One region of the Streptacidiphilus sp. BW17 genome, then DNA from elsewhere that is predicted to be linked to it. Evidence: riboswitches for the same ligand, from Rfam matches in the RefSeq annotation. Region 1 holds a riboswitch; each other region holds the start of a gene.
The links. A riboswitch is a leader RNA that binds a small molecule or an ion and turns the genes downstream of it on or off. The one in region 1 is predicted to bind cobalamin.
Positions count from the first base shown of each region.

Region 2: it holds a riboswitch for cobalamin, as region 1 does, so the genes downstream of both, ABH940_RS10620 (cobalamin biosynthesis protein) here and ABH940_RS08210 (ABC transporter substrate-binding protein) in region 1, are expected to answer to the same signal.
Region 3: it holds a riboswitch for cobalamin, as region 1 does, so the genes downstream of both, ABH940_RS12015 (HoxN/HupN/NixA family nickel/cobalt transporter) here and ABH940_RS08210 (ABC transporter substrate-binding protein) in region 1, are expected to answer to the same signal.
Region 4: it holds a riboswitch for cobalamin, as region 1 does, so the genes downstream of both, ABH940_RS05530 (ribonucleoside-diphosphate reductase subunit alpha) here and ABH940_RS08210 (ABC transporter substrate-binding protein) in region 1, are expected to answer to the same signal.

Region 1 covers NZ_JBGCCR010000005.1:135,921-139,300, reverse strand. The annotation lists gene ABH940_RS08220 (ABC transporter ATP-binding protein) at 1-277, opposite strand, end outside; gene ABH940_RS08215 (FecCD family ABC transporter permease) at 274-1,305, opposite strand; gene ABH940_RS08210 (ABC transporter substrate-binding protein) at 1,333-2,154, opposite strand; gene ABH940_RS08205 (hypothetical protein) at 2,156-2,344, shown strand; cobalamin riboswitch at 2,451-2,599, opposite strand; gene ABH940_RS08200 (MFS transporter) at 2,734-3,380, shown strand, end outside.
Region 2 covers NZ_JBGCCR010000006.1:294,648-298,027, forward strand. The annotation lists gene ABH940_RS10615 (cobyric acid synthase) at 1-369, opposite strand, end outside; gene ABH940_RS10620 (cobalamin biosynthesis protein) at 366-1,316, opposite strand; cobalamin riboswitch at 1,350-1,543, opposite strand; gene ABH940_RS10625 (hypothetical protein) at 1,573-1,728, opposite strand; gene ABH940_RS10630 (NAD(P)/FAD-dependent oxidoreductase) at 1,876-3,276, opposite strand.
Region 3 covers NZ_JBGCCR010000008.1:11,169-14,548, forward strand. The annotation lists gene ABH940_RS12000 (succinate dehydrogenase/fumarate reductase iron-sulfur subunit) at 1-329, shown strand, start outside; gene ABH940_RS12005 (hypothetical protein) at 453-632, shown strand; gene ABH940_RS12010 (ArsR/SmtB family transcription factor) at 655-1,047, opposite strand; gene ABH940_RS12015 (HoxN/HupN/NixA family nickel/cobalt transporter) at 1,126-2,202, opposite strand; cobalamin riboswitch at 2,368-2,508, opposite strand; gene ABH940_RS12020 (helix-turn-helix transcriptional regulator) at 2,546-3,380, opposite strand, start outside.
Region 4 covers NZ_JBGCCR010000003.1:327,602-330,981, reverse strand. The annotation lists gene ABH940_RS05540 (hypothetical protein) at 1-530, opposite strand, end outside; gene ABH940_RS05535 (GNAT family N-acetyltransferase) at 691-1,206, shown strand; cobalamin riboswitch at 1,350-1,484, shown strand; gene ABH940_RS05530 (ribonucleoside-diphosphate reductase subunit alpha) at 1,618-3,380, shown strand, end outside.

The DNA.
Region 1 (3,380 bases):
AGCCGATCAACCGCGCCCGCTCCCGGGCGCGCAGGTGCCCGACGGGGGAGCCGTCGACGGCGACGGTGCCGCGATGGGGGAGCAGCCCGGCGACGGCGCGCAGCAGGGTCGACTTGCCCGCGCCGTTGGGCCCGATCAGGGCGAGCCAGCCGCCCTGCGCGACAGCACAGGACACCTCGCGCACGATCGGGGTCCGGTCCAGGTCCACGTCGACGCCGCTCACCTCCAGCCCGTGCGGGGCGGTGGCGTGGTCGGGCGCGGGGGCACGGCCGGTCATGTGCGCACCGACCGGGTGGAGCGCAGGATCCAGACGAACGCGGGTGAGCCGATCAGCGCCGTGACGACGCCGATGGGCAGTTCGGCCGGTGAGACGACGGTGCGGGCCACGGTGTCGGCGAGGACCAGGAATCCGGCCCCGAAGAGCATCGACAGCGGCAGGACCAGCCGGTACGAGGTGCCCGCGAGCCGGCGCACCGCGTGCGGCACGACGATCCCGACGAAGCCGATCAGCCCGCTGACCGCGACCGCGCTCGCCGCGGCGAGCGCGCAGCCGGCCACGACGACCAGCCGGATCCGCCCGGGGCGCAGGCCGAGCGAGCGGGCCTCCTCGTCGCCGACGGACAGCACGTCGAGGTGGCGGCCGTGCAGCAGCACGGCGGCGGTGGAGACCGCCAGGTAGGGCAGGATCTGCGTCACCTGACCCCAGGTGGCGGCGGACAGGGAGCCGAGCAGCCACGAGTAGACCTGCTGGATGTCCTGGCTGGAGCGCTGCAGCAGGTAGGTCTGCACGGCCGTCAGGAACATGGAGACCGCCAGGCCCGCGAGCAGCAGGGTGGCGGTCCCCGGTCTGGCCGTGACGCCCGCCAGGTAGGCGAGGGCGACCCCGGCCAGTGAGCCGACGAACGCGGCCACGGGCACGGTGGCCGCGTTCGCGCCGCCCAGCGAGACGATGGCGACGGTCGCGCCGAGGCCCGCCCCGGCCGACGCGCCCAGCAGGGACGAGTCGACCAGGGGGTTGCGGAACACGCCCTGGTAGCCCGCACCGGCGAGGGCGAGCGCCCCGCCGACCAGGGCGCCCAGCACCACGCGCGGCAGCCGGATCTGGAACAGCACCGCGCGGTCCAACTGGCTGAGCTGCTGCGGCAGGTGCACCAGCGGCAGCCGGTCCAGCAGCGCGTCGGCCGTCGCCAGCGGGTTGAGGTCCGCCGCTCCGGCCATGGCGCCCACCAGCACCGCGGCGGCCAGGAACACCACCGCGATGCCGTAGGCGCGCAGGGTGCGCGGGCGGACTCCGCCTCTTGTCACCGTTACCTCGTTACCGTCCGCCGTGCGTCACTTGGTGGGGGCCTTCTCGATCGCCTGCGCGATCTGGGCGACCAGCTGCGGCAGGCGCGGGCCCCAGCGCGAGGCGATGTCGTCGTTGAGGCCGACGATCTGATCCTTCTTCACGGCCGGGATACCGGACCAGCCGGGTCGGGCCGCGACGACCGCCGGGCTCTGCCCGCCGTCGGCGGACTGGTTGTCGGTGAGGAAGATCAGCTGCGGCTGGGCCGAGACGATGTACTCGGCGGACAGCTGCGGGTAGCCGCCGTCGGAGGCCTTGTCGGCCTTGTCGGCGATGTTCTTCAGGCCGAACAGCGAGGCGATCTGCCCGGCGAAGGTGGTGGAGGTCGCCGAGTAGTACGGGTTGGCGCTGACCTCCCAGTAGTAGCTGAGGTTCCCGTGATCGGCGCCGGCCTGCTTGACGGAGGCGGTGATCGACGCCTTCATGCCGGTGACGGTCTGCGTGGCCTGGGCGGTGTGACCGGTGGCCTGCCCGATCGCGTCGATCTGCGTGTAGACGTCGTTGATCGTCGCCGCGGCGGGCTCGATCAGGACCGGCACGCCGAGCTTGGTCAGCCCGGCGACCAGGCCACCGGAGTCCTGGGAGGCGATGACCAGGTCCGGGTTGTACTTGGCGATGGCCTCGATGTTCGGGGTCAGCCCGCTCAGGCTCGTGGTCGGCACGCCGGACGGGTAGTTGGAGTCCGAGTCCACCGCGACGACCTGCTTGCCGGCGCCCACCGCGTACAGGTCCTCGGTCGCGGTCGGCGACAGCGACACGATGTGCTTCGGCTGGGTCTTGAGGGTGACCTTGCCGTTGGAGCCGCTCACCGTGACCGGGTACGTCGCGGCGGCCGACGACGCGCTCGTCGAGGACGAGGAGGCGGAGGAGTCGGCGCTGCCGGAGCTCGTGGAGCTGCAGCCGGCGACGACGGCCACGGCTGCGAGCGCGGCGGTCGCCGTCGAGACAGCGCGGACGATCCGGGTGCGCCGAGCAGGTCGGGGCCGGACAGACGAGTGAGCCATGGTGGTGCTTCCTCCCGAGGGACGGGAAGAAGCCAATCCGTCGACGAGCGGCGCAGGACGCGCGCCGACAGAAACGGACCGCCCCTTCCCACGAGGGCCGATGTCGTAGCGCGGCAGGAGGCGACCTGGCTTCGGGCCGCGTGGAGAGGGCCCTCACAGTTGCGGGACAGCGCCGGAATGACCCGCAGTGCGGGCTTCACCGGCTTCGCTGCCTGGCACGCTGCCGGAAACCTGCATGGCTGCGCAGATTTTTTGGCTCAGGCAGGTTAGCACTGCGCCGCGATCCCCGGCCGGGCACCCCCGTGGCGGGGCGGCGCCGGACCCCGATCGGCGGGAGAATCGACCGGTGCCGGACCGGTGCCGGACCAGTCCGAGAGGGAACCCATGGGGAAGCAGGCGGAGCAGGGCTACGGGCAGTCGTCCTGGGCGCCGATGGCGGTGCCGGCGTTCCGCCTGCTGTGGCTGGCCCAGATGGTGTCGAACATCGGCACCTGGATGCAGACCGTGGGGGCCCAGTGGATGCTGGTGCACCAGCACAACGCGGCGCTGCTCACCTCGGCGGTGCAGGCGGCCAGCCTGCTGCCCGTGCTGTTCGTCTCCTTGCCGGCGGGCGTGCTCGCGGACCTGCTGGACCGCCGGCACATTCTGCTGGGGCTGTCGACGGCCATGGCGGTGCTCGCCGGGGTGCTCGCCGGGCTGACCGGGGCGGGGCTGGCCACGCCCACGGTCCTGTTGCTGCTCACGTTCCTCATGGGCTGCGGTCAGGCGATGACGAACCCCGCCTGGCAGGCGATCCAGCCGGAGCTGGTCCCGCGCGACTTGATCCCGCAGGCCGCGTCCCTCAACAGCCTCAACGTCAACGTCGCCCGAGCCGTCGGCCCGGCGCTGGCGGGCCTGCTCGTCGCGGTCTCCGGCCCGGCCGTGGTGTTCACGGTGAACGCCGTCAGTTTTGTCGTCGTCGCGCTGGCGGTCTATGCCTGGCACCGTCCGGCACAGGGTCTGCGCGGCAGTGAGGCGCCGGTTCCCGCTCT
Region 2 (3,380 bases), on a different contig from region 1:
GCGCAGGTCGGCGAGGCAGTCCAGGGCGATCCGCAGCAGCGCGGGCTTGCGCTCGCGGTAGTCCAGCGCGCCGACCTCGGCGACCGGCTTGCCCAGTACCACGACCTGGCTGCGCCCGTCGCCACCCGGCTTGAGCAGCACCGGGTTCATCGCCGCCTCGGGCGTGGCGCCCGCGGCTGTCGCCTGCATCGCCTGGGCCCGGCCGATCTCCGCGCCGTCAAGGGTCACGAAGGAGTTGAGCGACATGTTCTGCGCCTTGAACGGCGCGACCTTGACGCCCTGTCGCTTGAGCCAGCGACAGATACCCGCCGTGACGACGCTCTTGCCCGCATCGGAGGTGGTCCCGGCGACCAGCAGTGCCCCGCTCACTTCTTTGCCCCCCTCAGCTTGGTCCCCCTCAGCAGGGCGACCGTCACGGTGGTCGCCAGCGCCAGCGCGCCCACCCGGCGTGAAAGCCGACAGGCGCGCTCCACGTCCGCGACCGCGACCGGCCGCAACTCCGCACCCAGAACCGGTCGGTGCTCGACCCGCTCCCCGTAGCGGAGCGTGCCCCCGAGCCGCACTCCCAACGCGCCCGCGAAGGCAGCCTCCGCATGACCGGCGTTCGGGCTCGGGTGCGCGCCCGCGTCACGCCTCCAGACGCGCCACGCGCGCCCCCGGTCCTCGCTCGCCGCGACGGTCAGCAGCGCCGTCAGCCGTGCCCCCGGCCACCCGGCCACGTCGTCCAGCCGCGCCGACGCCCAGCCGAACCGCAGCAGCCGCGGTGAGCGGTGACCCACCATCGCGTCCAGCGTGTTGACGGCCCGGAACGCCAGCAGCCCCGGCGCGCCCGCGAGCGCGCCCCAGATCAGTGCGTTGACGACGGCGTCGGCGGTGTTCTCGCCGACGGACTCGACGACCGCGCGGGCGATCTCCTGCGCGTCCAGCTGACGCGGGTCACGCCCGCACAGGTGCGGCAGACGTTCGCGCGCCGCCTCGATGTCCCCGCGCTCCAGCGCGGACGCGATCCCGCGCGCCTCGCGGACGAGTGACGCGCCCCCGAGAACCGCCCAGGCGGACGCGGCGGCGAGGGCCGCCTGAGCGGGGCGCGAGCGCCGCAGCGTGCGCTCCGTCACCAGCGCGCCCCCGGCGACGGAACCGACCGCGGCGAGCGTGAAGACTGCTCCCGAGCCGCGATGGTCCTTGTAGAGACGCCGCTCCAGCGCGGCGGCGAAACGCCCGAACCCGGCTACCGGATGACCACGTCGGGGGTCGCCGAACACGGCGTCGGCGGCATAGCCCACCACGGCCCCGTACGCGAACGCGCTGCTGCGCACCGCTGCGTGTCCTCACTCAGGGTCCGCGCCCTGGATCGACGATCCGAAGGCGAGAGTCTCCTGGCTTCCGGATCGACGCACCTACGGGCCTTCCAGCGGCGATGTGCTGCCGTGGCCGTCGTTCGCAGGTGCTCCCCGGTGACAGTGGCGGGACCGCGCCGGATTTGCACCGGCTTCCTCTCCTTGCCTCCGATTGGCGTAAGGATCCCACCATGTCGCCGGACGCAGCGTCAACCGACCGGGTCGGTGTCGCGGATCACGGACGTTGCTGCTTGAGCAGTTCGACGGACTTCTGCACCACCTGGTCGGCGGGGCTCGTGGGCGGGCTGAGGACGTGATCCTCGAACCAGGAAAGGCCAAGGATGACTATCAGTCCCAGCGGGGCGACAAGCAGGCACAGGAAGACAGACATGGGCACCCCAAGGTGTCGAATGCTGCAGGCCCGGACGGACCCCGATCCGTCCCTCCAACAGCGTCCGTCACCCTGGCGGAATCCGCACGTCGGGTATTGCTTGAGGCTTTGTTCCCGCAGGTGGTGCGACTACGTTCAGTGCCGTTTCTAGTGCCGCCCGGAAATCACGTCCGCGACCTTCGCGACGGGGGAGGTCCCCGCGCGCCCGCCGCGTTCCTGTCGGTCGGCGAAGTGGTACGCCGCGTACAGCCCGTGCACCCCGATCCACCGGAACGGTTCCGGCTCCCACCGGCGGACCGTGTGGTCCACCCACGGCAGGTCCGTCAGGTCCGTCGCCTCGCCGCGCACCAGGTCGCGCAGCGTCCGCGCGGCGAGGTTCGTCGTGGTGACGCCGCTGCCGACGTAGCCTCCGGCCCAGCCCAGGCCGGACGCCTGGTCGACGGCGACCGTGGAGCACCAGTCGCGCGGCACGCCCAGCACGCCCGACCAGGCGTGGTCGACCGCGACACCCCGCGCTGCGGGGAAGAAGCCGGTCAGGATCTCGGTCAGCTGGTCGATCGTCTTCGCCGCCGTCGAGCCGTCGTTGTCCGTGCGAGAGCCGAAGCGGTAGGGGACGCCGCGTCCGCCGAGCGCGATCCGGTCGTCCGCCGTCCGCTGCGCGTACATGTACGCGTGCGCGAAGTCGCCCAGCGTCTCGCGGCCGTCCCAGCCGACGGAGTCCCAGAAGGAGGCGGGCAGCGGTGCGGTGACGATCATGGAGGAGTTCATCGGCAGCCAGGTGCGCTTCTCGCCGCGCAGGTTGGCGGTGAAGCCCTCCGTGCAGCGCAGCACGTACCGGGCCGAGACGGTGCCCTGGTCGGTGACGGCGCGCGCGGGGGCCGTGCCGACGGCGGGCAGGATCTCGGTGACCGTCGTGCCCTCGTAGATCCTGACGCCCAGTCGCTCCGCCGCCTCGGCAAGGCCCCGGACCAGCTTGGCCGGTTGGATCCGCGCGCCGTGCGGGGTCCAACTGCCGCCCAGGACACCGGAGACCGCGATCCGGGACGAGGCCTCGGCGGCCGTCAGCCGCTCCACCTCGGTCTCGCCGTACGCGTGCTCGCCCGCGACGAACGCGTCCAGCCGCCCGACCTGCGCGGGCGTGTAGGCGACCTCCAGGACCCCGCCCTTGACCTGGTCGGCGTCGATCCGCTCGGCGTCGCAGACGCGCAGCACCTCGTCGACGCTCTCGTTCATCGCCTGCTGCATCGCCATGGCGCGCGGCTTGCCGTAGTGCTTGGCGAAGACGCCGCGCCCGGCGAAGCCGTTGTACAGCCAGCCGCCGTTGCGGCCGGACGCGCCGTAGCCGCAGAAGCGCTGCTCCAGCACGGCGACGCGCAGCGAGGGGTCCGCCTGCTTGAGGTAGTAGGCCGTCCACAGCCCCGTGTAGCCCCCGCCGACGACGGCCACGTCGACCTCCGTCGAACCGTCCAGCGGCCGTCGCGGGTCGGGGAGGCCGATGGCCGAGTACCAGAAGGAGACACCGCCGTTGGCGGTGGCGGAGGTGCCCACGGGAGACCTGCTTCCTTGAGGAGGTGCGGAGCGGGTGCCTCGGTGCGGAGCGCCGGGCTCCGCCGGCTCGGGCACGCTATCCAGGGCCGGGAGCAGCGGCAATG
Region 3 (3,380 bases), on a different contig from region 1:
CCAAGCCGGACGCGGACCTCGCCTTCGAACACGCCGAGTGCATCGGCTGCGGCGCGTGCGTGGCAGCCTGCCCGAACGGCTCGGCGATGCTCTTCACCAGCGCCAAGATCACCCACCTCGGCGTCCTCCCGCAGGGCGCGCCGGAACGCGAGAGCCGGGTGCTGGACATGGTCGGCGCCATGGACGCCGAGGGCTTCGGCGGCTGCACCAACACCGGCGCCTGCACCACGGCCTGCCCCAAGGGCATCCCGCTGACCAGCATCGCCACCCTCAACCGCGAGTTCCTCCGCGCGGCGAGGAGCAACCCCGGCGCGGCACACCGGCGCTGACGGGTTCCCGTCCGGCGCGCGTTCCGGGGCGGACACGGTCGCCGATGGCGAGATCTGACGCCACCACGGGTGCTCCCAGGTACGCGGAGGGACGCTTGGAACACCCAGCGCGGTGCCGGGACGATGACGGGCCACGACGCGATGGTCAACGGCCGGGGCTTCGGCGAGACGATCCGCAACATCAACGGCGACCCGGAGTGCAACGGCAAGAACCCGGACGAGCGCAACGACCGGATCAGCCTGTACAAGCAGTTCACCGGGATGCTCGGCACGGACGTCGGCCCGGGCGACATCTCCTGCTGACCCGGGACGGCCTCCGGCGCGCTCAGGTGGCGCTGTGGTGCAGCTCCCGGGCGAGGACGGCCGGTTCGGGACGGATCTGGTCGAGGATCGCCGCCAGGTGGGCGTCCTTGAGTTCGTACCGGACGATCCGGCCGTCCTTCGTCCCGGCGACCGTGCCACCGGCGCGTAGCAGGCGCAGGATCTGCGAGACGGCGGTGTCGGCGATACCGGTCGCCGTGGCCAGGTCGGTGACGGCGATCGGACCGGCCCGGTGGACGGCCAGCAGCACGGCGAGCCGGTGCGGCTCGCCGAGCAGCGCGAAACGGTCGGCCCAGACGGGGAGTTGATCGGGCTCGCCGATGCCTTCGATGGCCGTGCAGACGCTGTGTTCGTCGATGGCCCTGCGGTGGGCCCGCTCGGTGGGAACGAGATGCATGGGGCCCATTGGACCCCCGCTGCCCGGTGATCTGCAACACCGTGCAGGTGAGCGGATGTGCAGGGTCAGTTGGCGGGCTCAGGCCTCGGTGGCCGTGACTGTCGCTGCGGCGTCGGCAGGAGCGGCCTCCGTCCCTCCGGCGAGACCGGTCTGCCAGCGGGACTCGATCTTGCCGTAACGCCAGTAGAGCAGCGCGACGACCCAGGTGAGGGCGAACAGCCCAGCGATGACGAAGCCGGCCTTGTTGATGTCGAAGTTGGCCATGAAGTCCCAGAAGCCGCCGGTGAGATGGAGCTCGCTGGTGAGTACGCCGAGCACCTCGATGGTGCCGATCAGGAAAGCGGCGGCGATGGAGAGGCCGGTGATGACGAGGTTGTAGTAGACCTTGCGCACAGGTCGCGCGAAGGCCCAGCCGTAGGCGAAGTTCATGAAGAAGCCGTCGAAGGTGTCGAAGAGGATCATGCCGCCGGAGAAGAGCAGCGGCAGCGCCAGCACGGCGTAGAACGGCAGCCCGGCGGTGGCGGCGTAGGCGGTGGCGGCGAGCAGGACGACCTCGGTGGCGGTGTCGAAGCCGATGCCGAAGATCATGCCCACGAAGAAGAGCTGCCAGGTGTGGTTGATGGAGCGCATGAAGCGGCCGAAGAAGCGCCACATCAGCCCGCGCGCCTGGAGCTGCCTTTCGAGCTCCTCCTCGTCGAAGGTGCCCCGGCGCATGTCGCGGAAGACCTTGAAGATCCCGGCGAGCACGATCAGGTTGAGCGCGGCGATCAGGTAGAGGAACCCGGCGGAGGTGAGCGTGCCGAGCATGCCGCCCAGCGTCTCGTAGGTCGAGTTCGGGTCGACCATCGCGCCGAAGACGGCCTTGGCGGCGACGGTGATGCCGACGCCTACGGCGGAGACGACCGTGGAGTGGCCGAGGGCGAAGAAGAAGCCACTGGCCAGGGGACGTTGACCGTCCGCCAGTAGCTTGCGGGTGGAGTTGTCGATCGCGGAGATGTGGTCCGCGTCGAAGGCGTGACGCGCGCCCAGCGTCCAGGCGGTGAACGCGACGCCGAGGCCGACGCCGAGCTTGTCGTAGTGGAAGTGGTGGGGGAGCACAGTGAAGATGTAGATGCCCCAGCCGACGCCGTTCAGCAGCAGAATCACCAGGGACATCACCCCGATCCTGGTCCATTCCGCGGGACTCAGGGACTGACGGACCATCTGTAGCTTGGCGACGAACGCGGACACTGGGCATCCTCCTCGGGACGCTCACAGGTCGGCGCGGCCTGGTCGGAGACTCCCGGAGGGCCCGGTCCGGACCGACCTTCCTGCGAGGCTGGTTTCCAGGAGTGCGACGCCAGGCGACCGGACTTGCCCTCACTCGTGCCGAGGGGTTCACCGTTGCGGGACAGCGCCGGATTCTCACCGGACTTCGCTGACGCTGCACTGTCCCCGCGCAGTGAGGGGACCTTCGGCAGCCTAGAGGTGGCGGGGGCTCGGGTACAAGCCTGCACATCTAAGCAGGTGTCTGATTCACTGCCGAGGACGGTGCGGACGTCGGCTGGTACCGGGCGGCGAGGGTACGCACCGTCTCGGTGATGCGGTCGCGGAGTTCGGCCGGTGCCAGGACCTCGACGTCCGCGCCGAGCCGGAGGAACTCCTGGTGGGCGTGGTCGATCGACTCGATGGGCACCCGGGTCTCGGTCCATCCGTCCTGTGCTGCTCCGTCGCCCAAGGCCGTTACGCCGAGGCGGCGGGCGCCCTCCGGGGTGAGCCGGACCAGGGCCTCCCCGGTGTGCAGCCGGGTGTGGAAGTCGGCCAGACTGCTGCTCCAGTGCGCGGCCAGGTCGAACCTGTCCGGGATGGCGAACTCCTGATCCAGCATATGGACTTCGAGGATCTGGTCGACCCGGTAGGTGCGGATCCCGGACGGCCCGCCGGCGGCCAGGTACCAGCGTCCGGCCTTGAGGACCAGCCCGTACGGCTCGACCCGCCGCTCGATCTCCTCCGGCGCCCGCCAGCGCCGGTACCGCATGAGGACCGCTCGCCGCGCCCAGAGCGCGGCGGCGACCGCGGGCAGGTGAGGCGTGCTCTCGGCCTCGCCGTACCAGCCGGGGGCGTCGAGCAGGAAGCTCCGCCGGATCCGCTCGGCCTGCTCGCGCAGCTCCGCTGGAAGTGCGGCCCGCAGCTTGAGCTGGGCGGTCACCAGCGCCTCGCCGAGGCCGAGTTGGGCGGCGGCGTCCGGGAGCGCCGTCAGGAACGCGGCCTGCGCCTCGTCCGGGGTCAACCCGGTGAGCCGGGTCCGGTAGCCGTCGACCAGCTGGTAGCCGCCCGCGTGTCCCGCCTCGCCG
Region 4 (3,380 bases), on a different contig from region 1:
GCCTGCGTCGTCGTGCCGGACGGCGCGCCCTTGGCGGGCTTGGTCTGGAGCGGCGCGTAGGCGACCGCCAGGGAGAGCCAGTCCCCCGTCGGCGCGCTGCGGGTCAGCCGCATCCGCAGCGTCAGCGCCGCCGTGGCACCGGGCCGGAGGCTCAGTCCGTTGCGCGGGCCCACCTCGCCCGCGAGCTCGCCGAGCGCGGCGTCGACCCCGACCGCCCGCCACCGTCCGGCGAGCCAGGTCTCCAGCCGCAGCGCGTCGACGCGCAGCGTGCGGGACCGCGCGCCGTAGACGAGCACCGGCTTGAGCTGCCCGCAGGCCGCCCGGGTGCGGTTGTGCAGCGTCAGCCGCAGCGTCGACCAACCCGCGCCGCGCACGTAACCGCGGTGGACCCCGGTCAGCGTGACCGCGATCGGGTTGGGCTGCGCCGCCCCTGCGCAGATCGGGGCGGTCTTGGCGGCTATGGTCTCCTTGCCCGCCGTCGCCGCGTTCGCCTGCGTCGTCGTCCCCGCCAGCAACGCGGCCGCGGTCATGACGGGGAGACAACCGAGTATCAGGGCGCGGCTGCTGCGCCCTTTCGCATCACGCTTCGCTTGGTACATCACTCAACGAACATGGCACGTCACCCTCTGCCGCGCCGCTCGGCGCACCCCCGCACGGAGCAACCGGGGAGAGGTCAGGCAGACTTCAAGGATGAGCATCATCGTCCGCCCCGCCCTGCCCGACGAGTACGACGCCGCAGGTCACCTCGTTGCCGAGGCCTTCATCCACGACGGTCACACCGAGCGGGACGGCGACTACGCCAAGCTGCTGCGCGATCCGGGCGACCGGGCCGAGAAGGCGGAGTTGCTCGTCGCGGTGGACGAGGAGACGGGCGCGGTCCTCGGCTCGGTGACCTTCGCCCCGCCCGGCTCCCCCTACGCGGACCTGGCGCAGGGTCAGGAGGGCGAGTTCCGGATGCTGGCCGTCTCCCCGGACCCGGCCGCCCGCGGACGCGGCATCGGCGAGCTGATGGTCCGTGCCGTGATCGACCGCGCCCGGGAGCTCGGACTGCCCCGGATCGTCATGTCATCACAACAGCAGATGGCTTTCGCGCACCGGATATACGGGCGTCTCGGCTTCGCCCGGACCCCCGAACGCGACTGGTCGCCGATCCCCGGCATGGTCCTCTTCACCTACGCACTGGAGCTGTCCGGCTCGCCTGCGTGATGCCCGCAGGCAGGAGCCGCGACGCCTCAGCCGGTGCCCGGAGTGCGCCGCAGCAGTGCTCCAGCGGGGCAGCCGAGTGATCGAACGGTTACTCGAACGAATCACGCCGCGACACAACATCTGGTGGTGCGTGACGCACCTGCCCCTAGATGTATGCTCATGCTCGCTGTCGAAGCAGGGGAACCCGGTGCGATTCCGGGACTGCCCCGCAACGGTGAGCGGCTGCCGATCCGGCCTGTCCGCGAGTCCGATGACCTGCCGTCAGCGCGTCCTCGGCCTGCCCGGCCGCGGGCGCTGCAACCGGGCCTCGTGGGTGGGCCGACGGGCTGCTTCGCGCTGCTCTGCTCCCGCCTGCCTTCTCACGCGACCCGTGCCTCAGCCACCGGCCGCCAACGAGGAGCGTGCGCGTACATGACGGACATCGCCGTCCCCACCCTGCCCCAGCCCACCCGTGAGCCCGACGCCCGTGGTGGCGCCGCCGACGCTCCCGGCACCGCGCTGCTGGTCACGCTCACCGAGCGGTCCGCAGACCTGACCCAGGTCGACCCGGGCCGCGTCGCCGCCGCCGCGCTGCGTGGCCGCAGCGCCCAGGCCGACTACGCGGAGCTGCGCGGGCTGGCCATCGGGGCCGCCGCCGCGCTGATCGCCGAGGACCCGCAGTACTCGCGTCTGGCGGCCCGGCTGCTGGCCGAGGAGGTCCGCGAGGAGGCGGCTGGTCAGGGCTCGTCCTGCTTCGCCGAGTCCGTGGCCGTCGGCCACCGCGAGGGTCTGATCGGCGACGCCACCGCCGCCTTCGTCGCCGCGCACGCCGACGCACTGGACGCCGTCGTCGACCAGCAGGCCGACGACCGCTTCGAGTACTTCGGCCTGCGCACGCTCTACTCCCGCTACCTGCTGCGCCACCCGATCACCCGTCAGGTGATCGAGACGCCGCAGCAGTTCATGCTGCGGGTGGCGTGCGGGCTGGAGGTCGGGGGCAACGAGAAGTCGGTGGCCGAGGTCGCCGAGCTGTACGGGCTGATGAGCCGCCTGGAGTACCTGCCCAGCTCGCCGACGCTGTTCAACTCCGGCACCCGGCACCCGCAGATGTCCTCCTGCTACCTGCTGGACTCGCCGCTGGACGAGCTGGACTCGATCTACAGCCGCTACGCGCAGATCGCCCGGCTCTCCAAGCACGCGGGCGGCATCGGTCTGTCCTACTCCCGGATCCGCTCGCGCGGCTCGCTGATCCGCGGCACCAACGGCCAGTCCAACGGCATCGTCCCGTTCCTGCGCACCCTCGACTCCTCCGTCGCCGCGGTCAACCAGGGCGGTCGCCGCAAGGGCGCGGCCTGCGTCTACCTGGAGACCTGGCACGCCGACATCGAGGAGTTCCTGGAGCTCCGCGACAACACCGGTGAGGAGGCGCGCCGCACGCACAACCTCAACCTGGCGCACTGGATCCCGGACGAGTTCATGCGCCGCGTCGAGACCGACGGCGACTGGTCGCTCTTCTCCCCCGGCGACGTCCCCGAGCTGGTCGACCTGTGGGGCGCCGAGTTCGACGCCGCCTACGTCAAGGCCGAGCAGGACGGCAAGGCCGTCCGCAGCATCCCGGCCCGGACCCTGTACGCGCGGATGATGCGCACCCTGGCCCAGACCGGCAACGGCTGGATGACCTTCAAGGACGCCTCCAACCGCGCCGCCAACCAGACCGCGCTGCCCGGCCGCACGGTCCACTCCTCGAACCTCTGCACCGAGATCCTGGAGATCACGGACGACTCCGAGACGGCCGTCTGCAACCTGGGTTCGGTCAACCTCGGGGCGCACGTGCTGCCGAACGGCGAGATCGACTGGGAGCGCCTGGACGCCACCGTGCGCACCGCGGTGACCTTCCTGGACCGGGTCATCGACATCAACTTCTACCCGACCCCCGAGGCGGGCACGTCCAACTCCCGCTGGCGCCCGGTGGGTCTGGGCATGATGGGCCTGCAGGACGTCTTCTTCAAGCTCCGCCTGGACTTCGACTCCGCCGAGGCCAAGGCGCTCTCGACGAAGCTCTCCGAGCGGATCATGCTGGCCGCCTACGAGACCAGCTGCGAGCTGGCCGAGCGCTTCGGCCGGCACGCCGCCTACGAGGAGACCCGCGCCGCCCGCGGCAAGCTGCACATCGACCACTTCGACGTGGCCCCTGC